2 regions of the Arthrobacter sp. NPDC092385 genome follow, and region 1 is predicted to be linked to the other one. Evidence: riboswitches for the same ligand, from Rfam matches in the RefSeq annotation. Region 1 holds a riboswitch; the other holds the start of a gene.
The links. Region 1 has a riboswitch for S-adenosylmethionine ahead of ACIQCY_RS06910 (bifunctional o-acetylhomoserine/o-acetylserine sulfhydrylase). Riboswitches for the same ligand answer to the same signal wherever they lie in the genome.
Positions count from the first base shown of each region.

Region 2: linked by a shared signal. The riboswitch ahead of ACIQCY_RS03980 (methylenetetrahydrofolate reductase) and the one ahead of ACIQCY_RS06910 (bifunctional o-acetylhomoserine/o-acetylserine sulfhydrylase) in region 1 are both predicted to bind S-adenosylmethionine.

Region 1 covers NZ_JBIVQL010000004.1:118,074-123,510, reverse strand. Annotated here, with positions in the region: gene ACIQCY_RS06915 (homoserine O-acetyltransferase) at 1-744, opposite strand, end outside; gene ACIQCY_RS06910 (bifunctional o-acetylhomoserine/o-acetylserine sulfhydrylase) at 751-2,067, opposite strand; SAM riboswitch class IV at 2,149-2,265, opposite strand; gene ACIQCY_RS06905 (VOC family protein) at 2,417-3,058, shown strand; gene ACIQCY_RS06900 (DUF1540 domain-containing protein) at 3,128-3,415, opposite strand; gene ACIQCY_RS06895 (CPBP family intramembrane glutamic endopeptidase) at 3,558-4,361, opposite strand; gene hutI (imidazolonepropionase) at 4,419-5,437, opposite strand, start outside.
Region 2 covers NZ_JBIVQL010000002.1:184,576-190,012, reverse strand. Annotated here, with positions in the region: gene ACIQCY_RS04000 (hypothetical protein) at 1-436, shown strand, start outside; gene ACIQCY_RS03995 (phosphotransferase) at 500-1,795, shown strand; SAM riboswitch class IV at 1,861-1,988, shown strand; gene ACIQCY_RS03990 (hypothetical protein) at 2,014-2,187, shown strand; gene ACIQCY_RS03985 (PIN domain-containing protein) at 2,191-2,634, shown strand; SAM riboswitch class I at 2,742-2,848, shown strand; gene ACIQCY_RS03980 (methylenetetrahydrofolate reductase) at 2,951-3,862, shown strand; gene metE (5-methyltetrahydropteroyltriglutamate--homocysteine S-methyltransferase) at 3,916-5,437, shown strand, end outside.

The sequences.
Region 1 (5,437 bases):
GCCGAAGCGCGCTTCGAGCTCCCGCTCGGAACGGTAGGTGATGTGCGCGATGCGGCGGGCGAGGCCGAGGCCCACATCCGGATGCGGGCCGTCGTAGTAGTCGCCGCCGCGGTACGCGGGGTCGAGCCGGATTGCCTGCAGCTGCGCCTGGGCGAACGCTATCTGTTCGGCCGAGCTGGCGGCAGTGCAGGCGATGACGGCGCACCGCCGGACGCGCTGCGGATACATCAGGGCCCATTCGAGGGCGCGCGCCCCTCCCATGGACCCGCCGAGGACCGAGTGCCACTGCCCGATGCCGAGCTGGTCGGCGAGCAGGGCCTCGGCCCGCACGGAATCGCGGATGGTGACGAAGGGGAAGCGCGATCCCCACGGCGTGCCGTCCGGAGCGAGGCTCGCCGGCCCCGTCGAGCCGTAGCAGCCTCCCAGCATGTTGATCGACACCACGAAGTAGCGGTCGGTGTCCACCGTGCGGCCCGGCCCGACGAGCGCGTCCCACCAGCCCTCCTCCTCCGAGGCGCCGCGTGCCACGTGCGAGCTGCCCGTCAGGGCATGCTGCACGAGCACGGCGTTCGAGGCATCCCGGTTCAGCCTGCCCCAGGTCTCGAAGGCGAGCTGGACGTCGGGCAGCCCTCCCCCGGTCTCCAGGGCCAGCGGACCGATCGACGCGATGCGCAGGAGCCCGTCCCCCGAAGGGCGTGCGTCGTCGATCCCGGGGTACAGCGGAGCAGGAGGGTAGGTGGTCACGAAGGGCTAGGCTCCTTTGGCGGCGCGGAAGCCCGCGTCGAGGTCGGCGAGGATGTCGGTGATGTTCTCCAGGCCCACCGACAGGCGGACGAGGCCCGGGCGCACTCCGGCGGTGAGCTGTGCTTCCGCCCCGAGCTGGCTGTGCGTGGTGGACGCCGGATGGATGACGAGCGAGCGGACGTCCCCCACGTTCGCGACGTGGGAGTGCAGTTCGAGTCCGTCCACGAAGCGCTTGCCCGCCTCCAGTCCCCCGACGATGTCGAAGCTGACGATCGCGCCCGTGCCGTTCCGTCCGTACTTCCTCCCGCGCTCGTACCAGGGGCTCGAGGCGAGGCCCGCGTAGGAGACGCGCTCGACGTCGTCGTGCCCCTCGAGCCACTCGGCGACGGCCTGGGCGTTCTGCACGTGGCGCTCGACGCGCAGGCTGAGGGTCTCCAGTCCCTGCGCGATGAGGAACGCGTTGAACGGGGAGACGGAGGCGCCGAGATCGCGCAGCAGCTGGACGCGCGCCTTCAGGATGTACGCGAGGTTCGCGCCGAGCGCGCTGCCGACGCCGAGGTCCCGCGCGTAGACGAGCCCATGGTAGCTCTCGTCGGGCGTGTTGAACCCCGGGAAGCGTTCGGCATGCTGCGCGAAGTCGAAGTTGCCCGAATCGACGATGACCCCGGCGATGGCGTTGCCGTGCCCGCCCAGGTACTTGGTCGCCGAGTGGACCACGATGTCCGCGCCCCACTCGATCGGCCGGATCAGGTACGGGGTGGACAGGGTGTTGTCCACGATCAGGGGGATCCCGTGCTCGTGGGCGACGGCGCTGATGCCCTCGATGTCGAGGACGTCCTGCCGGGGATTGGAGACGACCTCCCCGAAGAAGAGCTTGGTGTTGGGCCGGACCGCCTCCCGCCACTGCTCGAGGTTGTCCGGGTCCTCCACGAACGTGGTCTCGATGCCGAACTTCTTCAGCGTGTGCTTGAGGAGGTTGTACGTGCCGCCGTAGAGGCTGGGGCTCGCCACGATGTGGTCCCCCGCCTCGGCGATGTTGAGGACCGCGAAGGTCTCCGCCGCCTGGCCCGAGGCGAGCAGCAGCGCGCCGACTCCGCCTTCCAGGCTCGCGATCCGCGTCTCCACCGCTTCCTGCGTGGGATTGCCGATGCGGGTGTAGATGGGCGCGAGCTCGGTCAGCGAGAACCGGTTCGCGGCGCTCTCGGCGCTCGGGAACACGAACGACGACGTCTGGTAGATGGGCAGCGCGCGCGCTCCCGTGGCGGCGTCCGGCACCTGGCCGGCGTGGATCTGGCGTGTCTCAAAGGACCAATCGTTGGACATGGTGCTCCCTGTTCAAGGGGCTCCGCCGAGGTCCGATGCTCCGGCCGGTGCACGCCGCTCCAGGAGACCGGGCCCTGCAGGAGCCCGCGCTTGCACGGCGCCGAAGTAGCGCCGAACCTGGTCTTCACCCGGGGCACCCCACCGCGGTTGGAGGGTTGCCGGCCAGCAAGCCGGGGCTTCGTGCTGGCACTCATGACCTGCCTTCATGAAATCCCATCCCGGCGGATCCGGCAACCCGTATGACCCTCCGTGAAGCAGCACGGCTCCTCCGGGGCACCCGCGACGGCCGGGACCAGCAGTAAGGGGAGCCTAAGTCGAGACGCAGATCACTTAGTGCCAAAATGTCGGCATGCGCCTGGACCATGTCTCATATGCCTGTGAACCCGATGGACTTTCCGCCACGGCCGACCGGATCTCCGCCAAGCTCGGTGTGGAGCCGGTGAAAGGCGGTGTGCACCCACGCTTCGGCACCCGCAACATGATCTTCCCGCTGGTCAACGGCCAGTACCTCGAGGTCGTGGAGGTCCTGAACCACCCGGCGTCGGACAAGGCCCCGTTCGGTCAGGCCGTGCGTGCGCGCTCCGAGGCGGGCGGCGGCTGGATGGGCTGGTGCGTGGCCGTGGACGATCTCGGACCGTTCGAGGAGCGCCTCGGCCGCAGCGCGGTGCCCGGGAACCGGAAGTTCCCGGACGGCCAGGAACTGACGTGGCAGCAGATCGGCATCAAGGGGCTCATCGCGGATCCGCAGGTCCCCTACCTGCTGCGCTGGGACGACGGCACCGAGTCCCTCCACCCCTCGAAGGCCCGCCCGGCGGCCGTCAGGCTGGATTGCCTGACCATCGCCGGCTCCTCGGAGCGCGTGACCGAGTGGCTGGGCACCGCCGTCGAGGAGACGCTCGACGGCGTGCAGGTGCAGTGGATCGCCCCGAACGGCACCCCGGGCATCATGTCCGTGACGTTCGAGACCGAAGCCGGCCGCGTCGAGATCTAGCCGGCGTCGGCACTGGACGAAGAAGGGACCGGACGACCGTCCGGTCCCTTCTTCGTGCTGCCGTGGTGATCAGGCGTGGGTGTAGGTGAGGCAGTCCGCAGCGTCGGCGCCCGGTCCCACCTTGACGGCAGGAGCACCGCACAGCAGGTCATGGTTGAAGCTGCATTCCGAGCGCTGGCAGGCACCGACGTGGGCCAGCATCTTGGGCAGGCCGCCGCTGACGGAGGTGTCGATGAAGGTGGCACAGGACGCGTGCTCCTCGCTCCCCGACACCGTGATGGCCACGGCGGTACAGCCGTCATGGTTGAACGAGCAGTTGTGGACACTGCACTCGGAGACACTGGTGACGACACTCATGATTCCTCCTGACGGTTCCGGTGGGGCCCCCGGTCGGAGCCGCCGTTCCGCTGAATGTGATCACGGTAACACCGCGGTCGGCCGATAATTTAGTCACGATTACCGTGCGCAAATGAGCAAAGGTGAGGCTTGCCCCAGCACGTCATCCGCCGATGCCGATGGCCGGTCCGATCAGCGCGAAGCCCACGAACCCGGTGATGTCGATGAGCGCATGGGCGATCACGAGCGGCATGACCCTGCGGGTGCGCGTGTAGAACCAGGCGAAGAGCAGCCCCATCAGCACGTTGCCGATGAACGGCCCGAAGCCCTGGTAGAGGTGGTAGCTGCCCCTCACCAGCGAACTCGTGAGCAGGATCGCGGGCGTGGACCAGCCGAGCTCGCGCAGGCGGATAAACAGGTAGCCCACCACGATCACCTCCTCGAGCACCGCATGCCGGACGGCCGAGAGGATGAGGACCGGGATGCTCCACCAGTAGGCGTCGAGCGCGGCGGGCACCAGCGCCGTGGTGATGCCCAGGGCGCGGCCGCCGGCGTAGACGCCGAGGGTGCCGACACCGATGACCGCGGCCAGGCCGACGCCGAAGCCGACGGTGCGCAGCGGCTTCTCGAAGGTGAAGCCGAGCCGGCGGAATGCTGAGACACCGTGCCCGCTGAGCAGGAACAGCACGAGGGCCACCGGTACCAGCGCGAAGAAGATGTTCAGCAGCTGATACGCGAGGTCGAAGTACTGGCGCTCGTCGAGCACCGGGTTGAGCGTGGTGGTCTGGCCTGCGAGCGGGCCGCGCGAGAGCTTCTCCGCCAGGTTCACGACGGAGTACACGGCGGACTGTCCGAGCGACAGCCCGAAGACGATCAGCAGCTCCGCGGTGATGCGGCGCTTCGGCGCGGGTGCGTCCGCGAGGGCGGGAACGAACGGAGAGGAGGCGGAAGCGGACTCGGCATGCATGGCGCTATCCTCCCAGCGGTACCCGGTGATTCCCAGCCACCGCGCGGTCCGGCCGGCCTACCGCACCCGGTTGCCGGCCCTCCAGACGGCGTGCACGAGCGGCATGCCGGGACGGTAGGCGAGGTGCGTGGCCGAGGGTGCGTTCAGCAGTTGCAGGTCCGCCCGGTGCCCGACGGCGAGCGAGCCGACCGCGCGGCGGCCGTCGGCGTCGTCGCCCGTGTGCCGCCGCAGCGCCAGCGCCCCTCCGTACGTGGCGGCACGGACGGCCTCGTGAACGGTCAGCCCCATCTGCAGGACGGCGGTGGCGACGCAGAAGCCCATGGAACTCGTGTACGACGTCCCCGGGTTGCAGTTGCTGGCGATCGCGAGCTGCACCCCGGCGTCGAGCAGCCTCCGCGCGGGCGGGAACGGCTGCCGCGTCGAGAGATCGCAGGCGGGCAGGCACGTGGCGACGGTGCCGGGGACGGACTGCTCGCCGGCCCACGTGCCGGCGAGCGCCTCGACGTCGGCGTCGGACAGGTGGTTGACGTGGTCCACGCTGGCAGCACCGAACTCGACGGCGAGCGCCACACCGTCGCCCTGTCCCAGCTGGTTGCCGTGCACGCGCAGTCCGAGGCCCGCGGCGGCGCACGCAGAGAGCACCCGGCGGGACTGCTCGGCGGTGAAGGCACCCGCCTCGCAGAAGACGTCGGCCCAGCGCACGTAGGGCAGGACGGCATCGAGCATCGGGCCGCAGACGACGTCGGTGTACCGGTCCGCGTCCTCCCCGCGCGGCACGAGGTGCGCGCCGAGGAAGGTGACCTCGTCGACGACGCCTGCCGCGATGCGCGCACTGCGCGCCTCCTGCTCGACGTCGAGCCCGTAACCCGTCTTCGTCTCCAGGTAGGTGGTCCCGCCCGCGGCGGCCTCGGCGACCCGAGCCAGCAGGAGCCGCGTGAGGTCGTAGTCCCCTGCGGCGCGCGTCGCCTCGACGGTTACGGCGATGCCGCCCGCGGCGTAGGACTCCCCCGCCATGCGGGCCTCGAACTCGGCCGTCCGGTCGCCGGCGAACACGAGGTGCGTGTGGCTGTCGACCC
Region 2 (5,437 bases), on a different contig from region 1:
CCCCATGGAACTGCGCACGGCTGCTCTCGCCGTGGCGCACGGTTCGTCCGTGGTCGACGTGCGCGCGGGGTTGCTGAGCGTCACCGGGACGGAGGCACCCGAGGCAGCCGAGACACCCGAGGCAGCCGAGACACCCGAGACACCCGAGACACCCGAGACAGCCGAGACGCCCGGACCCGCAGGGTCCACTGCCTGGGCTCCGGTCGAGGTGCCGCGGCCCACCTACGTGGACGCAGCGAAGGCCGAACGGCAGGCTCCGGCCCCGCTGGACCTCCCCGAAGCGCCGAAGCCCACGACCCGGACTCCCATCAAGGCCTCCGAGGCTGCTGCCCGCGTCGCTGCGGAGGCGGACGACGCCGCGGACGAGTCGGCGAACCCCGCCCCCTCCACGGGGCGCATCAACCTCGACGACGTCCTGCAGCGTCGTCGCGCCTGACCGGTACCCATGCCACGGGCAGCCGGATGCCGGCCGCGCCCGTGACCGACCCCTGAGGTTCGCATGAGGGCGAAGGACGCACGCATCATCCGCGAGCAGGAGACCATCGCGCTCCTCGAGTCGGACGCGCCGGGCGGGATCCTGCAGCGGGCGCTGGCTCCCGCCGGATGGGAGCTCGAGTCCTGGCAGCTCGGGGCCGTCCACCACCGTCCCGGCGCCGGCGTCACGGGCGTGTACTCCATCGACGTCCGGCCGGCCGGCGACGCCTGCGGCGCGCAGCGCCGCAGTTCTCCGGTCCCTGGCCCGGCACCACTGCCCGTCCCGACGCACGCCTGTATCACCTCCTGCGTCATCCAGCAGGGGGCGGACGCCGTCGCGGTGGTCCACCGCCGCGGCGCCGGGGCGCTCTCGGTCTGGGTGCATCCCTTCGATCCGCTCCTGCCGGGCCTGCCCCTGGCCCTCGACCCGGAGCGCAGCACACCCTTCGCCTTCGGCCCCGGGCTCGAGCCGGGAGACACCCTCCTCGAACTCCGCAGCTACCGCCCCCTGCGCCGGGCCGTGGTCCTGGCCCGGAACGGGGACGAGCGCCGCTACCTGAAGGTCCTGCGGCGCCAGGGCGCGGCGTCGCTCGCGGAACGGCACCGGATGCTCCGGGCCGCCGGCGTGCCCGCGCCGGTCCTCGCCGGCGAGCCGATGCAGGACGTGGTGGCCATGCACCCTGCCCCGGGCACGCCCCTCGCCGAGCTCCTCATGCGGGACGGCGCGACCGACGTCGACCCCGCCGCCCTGGTGCACGTCCTCACCTCCCTGCCGCCCGCGGTCCTCGCCCTGCCCGTACGCCCGCCCTGGGCCGCCCGCGTCAGGGACTACGGCGAAGGTGCGGTGGCGGCCCTGCCCTCCGAGGCCGCCCGGATCCGACGCCTCGCCGCGGCCATCGACGACGCCGTCCGTTCGAGCGACGCCGGCCCGCTCGTGCCCACCCACGGTGACTTCTACGAGGGAAACATCCTCATCACGGACGGCGCCGTGTCCGGGCTGCTGGACGTCGATGCACTCGGACCCGGGCGCTTCGTCGACGACCTCGCCTGCTTCCTCGGCCACGTCGCCGTCCTGCCGGGACTCCACGCCGGATACGCCCACGTGCCGCAGGCCCTCCTGCGCTTCCTGCGGGCCTTCGACGAGCAGGTGGACCCGGCCGCGCTCAGGAGCCGGGCCGCCGCCGTCAGCCTCACGCTCGTCGCGGGAGCGCGGAGCCGCACGGGGGGCGATGACGGTGCCGCGGAGGCGCTGTCCCGGCTGGCCGTCGCCGAACAGTTCCTCACCGAGGCGCGCGCCGTCGCCGGCCGGCGACGGTCCTGACGCGTGCAGCACCATGACCGGGGGCGTTGATGCTGGCGGCCCCTGCGTGGTTATACTTCCAACAGCTTCAAGAACTGCGGCCGCCAAGCTCCGACTGGGCCGCATACCAACCCCGCGCTCATAGGGTGGTTCGGATGACGAAGCGGCCCGCATTCGCCCCTCCCGGGGTATCTGGTACGGGCAAGAGCTCGCGAAAGGACGCGGCCCCGTGCCGTCCCATGACACCCTTCCCAGTCGACGCATCCGCCGCAGAGATCCCGATGGTGGCCCTCAGCATCCAGGACTACGAGGTGCTCACCGCTCCGCGGGAGGCGTTCGTCGCCTTCCTCCTCGTGCCGCCGTCCGGAGGCGGCTCCGCGGTGAGGGCCGGCCGGGGACCGACGGGTAGCTGAGGAATGGCACCGCCGAGCGGGCTCCTCCTGGACACCGACGTCATCGCGGAGCTGCGGAGCCCGAGCCCTCATCCCGCCGTCACCGGTTTCCTCCACCGGCGCCGCCACTTCCGGATCTTCGTCTCCGCGCTGAGCCTCGGCGAGCTGCATTCGCTGGGCCGCCGGAACGAGCACTTCCCGGACCTGGAGGCCTGGCTGCACGAATTCGCTGAGCGGTTCGGGCCCAACATCCTGTCCGTGGATGCCGACGTCGCCGTGGCGTGGGCGCCCCTTGCCGACCACGCCGACGTGGCCCTCGCCGATTCCCTGATCGCGGCGACGGCCCTCCACAGGGGACTCGCCGTCGTGTCGGGGAACACCGAACCGTACCGGAGGCTCGCGGTCCCGGCGATCAATCCCTGGACGGCGGGCGAGCAGCCCGCGGGTCCTCCCGGCGTCGTTCCATGACGTAACGATCGCCCTTTGTGACGGACGCCTGGTCTCACAACGTCACGGGACGCCATGTTGCGTCAGGTTTGCCGCCCGGCACGGCTCGCTGCTTAGAGTGATCCCACCAACCATCAAGAGCGGCCGAGAGATCTGGCTTGTTGACGCCGCAGCAACCATTCGGCTGTGCCCTCGGGGGCAGCGGAACCGGTGCTAATGCCAGAACCGATGGAGACACATCAGTGAACCCACGTGAGGACCCGGCGCGCCCGCGCCCGGTACCACTGGGCCGCGGCATCCTGCTGGTGCACTCCCTCGGCCCTACCGAGGAGTTCGAATGGCATTTCCTGGACACGGAGCGGTACCGCCGTCGCTCTCCTACGAGCTGTACCCGCCGGCCACCCCGGAGGCCGGCGACGCCGTGCTGCGGACCATCGACGAACTCGGAGCCACCCGTCCCGACTACGTCTCGGTGACCTACAGCGGCACACCGGCACGACGACGGGCGTCCGTCGAGCTCATCGGGCACCTGGTCACCAGCACCCGGCTCCGACCGGTGGCCCACCTCTGCTGCGTGGGGGAGACGCGGGAGGGCCTGGACCTGCTGGTGCGGCAGTTCGTCGGGCTGGGCGTCAGGGGCATCCTGGCGCTGCGCGGTGACCTGCCGGCGGATCCAGGGGTGTTCCGCGGCGAGCTGCCCTTCGCCCGGGACCTGGTGGAACTGATCCGCGGGGTCGAGGCCAGGCACGGCGCCTCACTCGCCGGTGGCCGGCTCGCCGTGGGGGTCGCGGCCTACCCGACCAGGCACCTCGAGTCGCCGTCGTTCCTGCACGATGTCGAGGTGCTGATCTCGAAGCAGCGTTCCGGCGCCGATTTCGCGATCACGCAGGTGTACTTCGACCCCGCCGAGTACGTGCGCCTGGTCCTCGCAGCCCGTGCGGCCGGCGTCAGCATCCCGATCATCCCCGGCGTGATGCCCACCGTCAGTGTCCGGCGGCTCGAGCGGCTGGCCCTCATGACCGGCGTACGTCCCGACGCCGGGCTGCTGCACCGCCTGGAAACGGCCTCGAGCGAGGCCGAACGACGGCGGATCGGCGTGCGGGCAGCGGCAGTGCTGGCCCGTGCGGCCTTCGAGGCAGGAGCCCCCGGCCTCCATCTGTACACCTTCAACGACTTCCGCGCGTCCGTCGACGTCGTCGAACAGCTCGACCTCCCGGCGGCTCGCCTCGCCGGCGCCGTCCCGGCCTGAACGCCCCGGACCCACCAGATCCAGACCCGACACCACCTTCGAAGGAGCACCACATGAGTACCACCTTCCCCGCCGCCACGATCCTCGGCTACCCGCGCATCGGGCCGGACCGGGAGCTGAAGAAGGCCCTGGAAGCCTACTGGGCAGGCCGCCTGGACGAGGCAGGGCTGCACCGTGCGGCCGAGCAGCTGCAGGACCGCACGGTCTCACGGCTCGCCGAGCTGGGCCTGAAAGAGGCAGATTCCTCCATCCCCGCGGATTTCGCCCTCTACGACCAGGTGCTCGACGCCACGGCCGCCCTGGGCGCGCTGCCGTCCCGCTTCGCGGACCTGGCCGGCGAGGACGGTTCCGTGGACACCGCGGCCTACTTCACGCTGGCCCGGGGCGACGGCGACCGCGCGCCGCTGGAGCTGACCAAGTGGTTCGACACGAACTACCACTACCTGGTCCCCGAAATCGGCCCGGGGACCACGTTCGCCGCGGTGGCCCACCGCCTGACATCCATCGTTCGCCGGCAGAAGGACCGCGGCGCCGTGCTGCGCCCGGTGCTGGTGGGTCCCGTGACCTACCTGCTGCTGGCCAAGGCCGAGGAGGGGGCGCCCGCCGGGTTCGACCCGCTGTCCCGGATCGACGACGCCGTGGCGGCCTACGCGGGGATCCTCGCTGCGCTGGCGGAAGCGGGCGCCGCATGGGTGCAGCTGGACGAGCCGGGCCTCGTGGGCGACCGCGGCGGCGAGCTGGCGGCGCCGGGCGGGCCGGTGGAGCGGGCGTACCGGCAGCTGGCGGGTGCCGTGGACCGGCCGGCCCTCCTCGTGACCACGGGTTACGGTACCGCCGGTGATCCGGCGGAACCGGGCCAGGCACTGGCAGTGCTCGCCGCGGCAGGCGTGGAGGCGGTGCACGCGGACCTGGTCCGGGGGGCCCGGCCCTCGGTCGGGGCGCTGCGGGCACTGGGCGGCACGCGCCTCGTGGCCGGCGTCGTGGACGGACGGAACGTCTGGGGGAACGACCTGCAGTCCTCTCTCGCCGTGCTGGAGGGGCTGCAGTCTGAGACCGCGCATGCGGTCAGCACGGCGACGTCCACCTCGCTGCTGCACGTGCCGCACGACGTCGCGGCCGAGTCCGCCCTGCCGGACCACCTGCCGGCCTGGCTCGCCTTCGCCGACCAGAAGGTCCGCGAGGTGGTGGTCCTGGCGCGCGGACTCGCCGAGGGCCGCACGGCAGTCGCCGATCACCTCCAGGCTGCGGAGGCGGTGCTGCGCGAACGCGCGCTGTTCGACGGCGTCGTCGTGGACCGGGTGCGTACGCGCACCGGCGGACTGACCGAGGAGGCGTTCACCCGCGGCTCCGCCGCACACCGGGCCGAGCTGCAGCAGGAGAGGCTGGGGCTGCCCCTGCTGCCGACCACCACCATCGGTTCCTTCCCGCAGACCGGTGAGGTCCGCGCCGCCCGTGCCGCGGCCCGCAGCGGCAACATCCCGCAGGCGGGGTACGAGCAGTTCCTGCGGGAGGAGATCACCCGCGTGGTGCGGCTGCAGGAGGGACTCGGCTTGGACGTGCTGGTGCACGGCGAGC